DNA from 2 places in the Sphingobacterium sp. UBA7631 genome. Region 2 is predicted to be linked to the other one. Evidence: riboswitches for the same ligand, from Rfam matches in the RefSeq annotation. Region 2 holds a riboswitch; the other holds the start of a gene.
What was found. A riboswitch is a leader RNA that binds a small molecule or an ion and turns the genes downstream of it on or off. The one in region 2 is predicted to bind S-adenosylmethionine.
Positions count from the first base shown of each region.

Region 1: linked by a shared signal. The riboswitch ahead of B3P16_RS13375 (methylenetetrahydrofolate reductase) and the one ahead of metE (5-methyltetrahydropteroyltriglutamate--homocysteine S-methyltransferase) in region 2 are both predicted to bind S-adenosylmethionine.

Region 1 covers NZ_DLIX01000007.1:340,677-342,883, reverse strand. The annotation lists gene B3P16_RS13380 (hypothetical protein) at 1-804, shown strand, start outside; SAM riboswitch class I at 1,034-1,136, shown strand; gene B3P16_RS13375 (methylenetetrahydrofolate reductase) at 1,207-2,163, shown strand.
Region 2 covers NZ_DLIX01000003.1:210,836-213,042, reverse strand. The annotation lists gene B3P16_RS04125 (response regulator transcription factor) at 70-759, shown strand; SAM riboswitch class I at 944-1,047, shown strand; gene metE (5-methyltetrahydropteroyltriglutamate--homocysteine S-methyltransferase) at 1,126-2,207, shown strand, end outside.

The sequences.
Region 1 (2,207 bases), on a different contig from region 2:
ACTTTCTTTGGGAAGAAAAAGGAGTTTCCTGAAGGCAACTACCAAATGATATTGGGCTATTCAAATGATGAGTATCATAAATTAAAAAGAGAATCTCCCCAAAATGTGGAGGCAGATACCTATGGTAATGATCCTATTCTATACCGATCCTTTCTTTCGCTTCATGATAAGGACCAGTTTGTCATGGCGATTGATGATATCTTACTCTTTGGTAAGTACAAATTTGACGGTGATAGATTAGAATTGACGGATGAGAAAAAAGGTAGTGTCGCTTTGGATATTGTTAAAATAAAAAAAGATTTTGTTCAGCTGAGAGGTGATTTTTCACAGTTTAGCTCAGCACGTATACCCACTAGTGAAAGACTTTATATCAACTTTGCGTTAGATAAAACCCTTATCCGGGAAACGCCCAGTAAATTTGATAGCCAAGTGAATTTATGGCGAAATGCTCCGGTAAAATCGGAAAGTGAAAAGGAGATAAAAGCGAGGGCCTTGAATTTTGTAGATTATTCTATCGCTTATTTCCAACACATATCAAGCTCTGGCACCCATCACGATTATCGAATGGATGGTGTCGAATCACCAATTATTTATGCCGAGAATGGCATTGTGCTCAAGGCATGGGCAGATGTTCCTGATTCTTGGAAGGAATTATTTTACAACGAAAAAGAGGCATTAGTCGCCTATCACTATTTATTTGACGGATTTAAATATGGATCGAAAGAGGAGTACCATGTTACAGGACTCTTATTGGTCACATTTTATCTCAAAAATTTACGAAATTCTTTGGCAGCTAATCTTTAGCCAATGTTCTTGTGGCATAGTCAATCTCTTCGCTGTCTATGATCCTCGATCGTTAATTCTACTGGTTTTTCTAGGTCTTTAACTATTGGTAGGGTGAAGAATCCTGTCGTTGCATGGACACAAAGCTAAAGTGACGTTGAAACATCGTTTATTGAAGTCTTTTTGCTGCTATTTTTGCCTTTTCGAAAAAATATTTTTGTCTTTTGATTTTTTAAAACGATATTAGCAACGCTTATAGAGAAAGGCCGAGGGAATAGACCCGTTGAAGCCTTAGCAACCTGTATTGTTCAAGGTGCTAAATTCTACCCTACTCCATGTGGGAAAGATAAGTTACATGTAGATAAACGATTCCTCGACGTGTGCGTTTCGATGTAAGCCAACCAAACTAAAAACAGTTTTTTAATGAAGATTATCGATCATATCCAGAATGCCAAAGGAAAAACATTGTTTTCTTTTGAGCTATTGCCACCGGCGAAAGGGCAGGGCATCCAAAGTATTTTTAAAACCATGGATGAACTGATGGAGTTTAAACCTCCTTTTATCGACGTCACCTACCATCGGGAAGATTATATCTATAAAGAGCATGCGAGTGGATTACTGGAACGTGTTTCCTATCGTAAACGTCCTGGGACAGTGGCGATATGTGCGGCCATCATGAATAAATATAAAGTGGATGCGGTGCCACATTTGATATGTGGGGGGTTTACAAAAGAGGAAACTGAAAATGCATTGATCGATTTGAACTTCCTGGGGATAGATAACGTTTTGGTGTTGCGGGGTGATGCACGTAAGGGCGATGCCGATTTTATACCAACCGATGGTGGACATGCTTTTGCAACAGACCTATTGGAACAGGTAACCGATATGAATAAAGGAAAGTATCTGCATGAAGACATTATCACGTCGGAAAAGACTGATTTTTGCATCGGAGTAGCCGGGTATCCCGAAAAGCATTTTGAATCTCCAAATTTCAATACTGACTTTAAATATCTGAAACAAAAAGTCGATATGGGAGCAGAGTTTATTGTGACTCAGATGTTCTTTAATGTTGAAAAATACAAGGAATTTGTAACAAAATGTAGGGACAATGGAATCCATGTGCCCATTATTCCGGGATTAAAACCACTGACAACAAAAAAGCAATTGGTGACCTTGCCAAGAATTTTTCATTTAGATATTCCAGAGGAACTGAGTGACGCTGTCGCGGCATGTAAAACGAATGCCGACGTCAGACAGGTAGGTGAAGAGTGGTTGGTACAACAGTGTCAGGAGCTGATTAAATTTGGCGCTCCGGTATTACATTTTTATACGATGAGTAATCCTGGTCCAACAAAGAAGATTGTTGAAAAACTAGCCTAACTCATAAAATGATAAAAAAGGGAGCAGATAAGCTCCCTTTTTTA
Region 2 (2,207 bases):
AATTTCAAAGGTTGAGGAAGGCTGATTTATCAGCATCAAGGGACATTGGTGAAAATTAATATATTCATTATGCAAAAGATATTATTAGCAGAAGATGATCCTAATTTGGGGGATCTTTTAAAAGACTATCTCGAATTAAAGGGAAAATTTGACGTCACATTATGCACGGATGGAGATGAAGCGATTTCTCAATTCAAAAAAAATAACTACGACCTTTGTATTTTTGATGTCATGATGCCAAAAAAGGACGGATTTACAGTTGGACGTGAAATCAGAAAAACAAACAATACTGTTCCTATTATCTTTGCCACAGCAAAGGGGATGATGGAAGATAAGACCGAAGCCTTTGAGCTAGGAGGAGATGATTATATCACCAAGCCTTTTCGAGTGGAAGAATTATTGCTCCGCATCAATGCTTTGCTGAAACGCAGTGTTCGAGACAAAGAAGAAGAAGTGGTTGCGGATAAATTTGAAATTGGCGATTATTTCTTTGATTATACAAGTCAGCAGATTTCTTACAAAGGACAGATGCAAAAACTCTCCACGAAAGAAGCTGAACTACTCCGCTTGCTTTGCTTAAAGAAAAATGATGTGCTGACCCGGGAAGAAGCGTTGTTAAAAATATGGCATGATGATAACTATTTTACGGGTAGAAGTATGGATGTATTTCTCAGTAAACTTCGTAAATATCTAAAAGAAGATAGCAAAGTTGAAATTGTCAATGTGCACGGAAAAGGTTACAAACTTTTGGTCAGCTAAAAAAAGGGGAATGAAAAATATAGTCATTCCCCTTTTTATGCTACACACGTATTCAAGCGTGACTTACTCGAATTCGTGGATGAAAATAAAAGAACAAAACAATTTCATCCTTAGTAGAATATAAAAAATTGACGCACTTTTATAAAAAATTTGCATTTCAAAAAGAAATGTTCTAACTTAGCGTCGCTTATAGAGAAAGGCAGAGGGAATAGACCCGATGAAGCCTTAGCAACCTGTCCCTTGACAAGGTGCTAAATTCTACCCTACTTGATATGGGAATGATAAGCCGAAGTCACCAAATTCTAGTGTGTCCTTCTCTCTCTAGCAAGAAATATAGTTGAAAAAGAAATATTAAAAACATTCATTATGTTATTGACTAACAATTTAGGTTACCCTCGTGTGGGCGCGTTCCGCGAATTGAAAAAAGCCAATGAGGCCTATTGGGCTAAAAAATCTTCTGTTGAGGAATTATTGGACACAGCAAAAAAAATTCGTGAAGGCAATTGGAAAACACAAAAAGATGCTGGAATAGATTTGATCCCTTCCAATGATTTCTCTTTTTACGATCAAGTATTGGATTTAACCCTCACTGTTGGTGCAATTCCTGCTCGCTACCATTCTTTATTGAATAAAGTAGACAACAATTACAGTTTAGATCTATATTTTGCCATGGCGCGCGGTTTCCAACAAGAAGGAATCGACGTGACTGCAATGGAAATGACCAAGTGGTTGGATACGAACTACCACTACATGGTACCAGAATTCACAAAAGATCAAGAATTCAAATTGACTTCCGAAAAATTCTTAAATGAATACAACGAAGCAAAATCATTGGGCATCGATACTAAACCAGTTCTATTAGGTCCTATTACATACCTTTTGATCGGTAAAGAAAAAGAAGCTGGCTTCGACCGTATCGATTTATTGGATAAACTTATTCCAGTATATGAGCAAATACTAGCTAAACTAGCTGATGCTGGTGCACAATATGTTCAGATTGACGAGCCTTTCTTAGCATTGGATTTAGATGCTAAAGTAAAAGCTTTATATCAACCTACTTTCGAAAAATTAGCTGCAGCAGCAAAAAATATCAAATTAATCGCAACGACTTACTTCGAATCTTTAAAAGACAACGAAGATATCGCAGTTAACCTACCTATCCATGCTTTACATTTGGATCTGGTACGCGGTGAAAATCAATTGGATACGGTATTGGCTAAAGTTCCTGCTTCATTAACATTATCTTTAGGTATTGTTGAAGGCCGTAACATCTGGAAAAATGATTACGAAAAATCATTGGTTAAAATCAAACAGGCTGTTGATGCATTAGGAAAAGACCGTGTATGGGTAGCTCCTTCTTCATCACTGTTGCACGTTCCTTTTGACTTAGACAATGAACACAATGAACAATCGCTACCAACTGAAGTAAAAAACTGGTTAGCATTTGC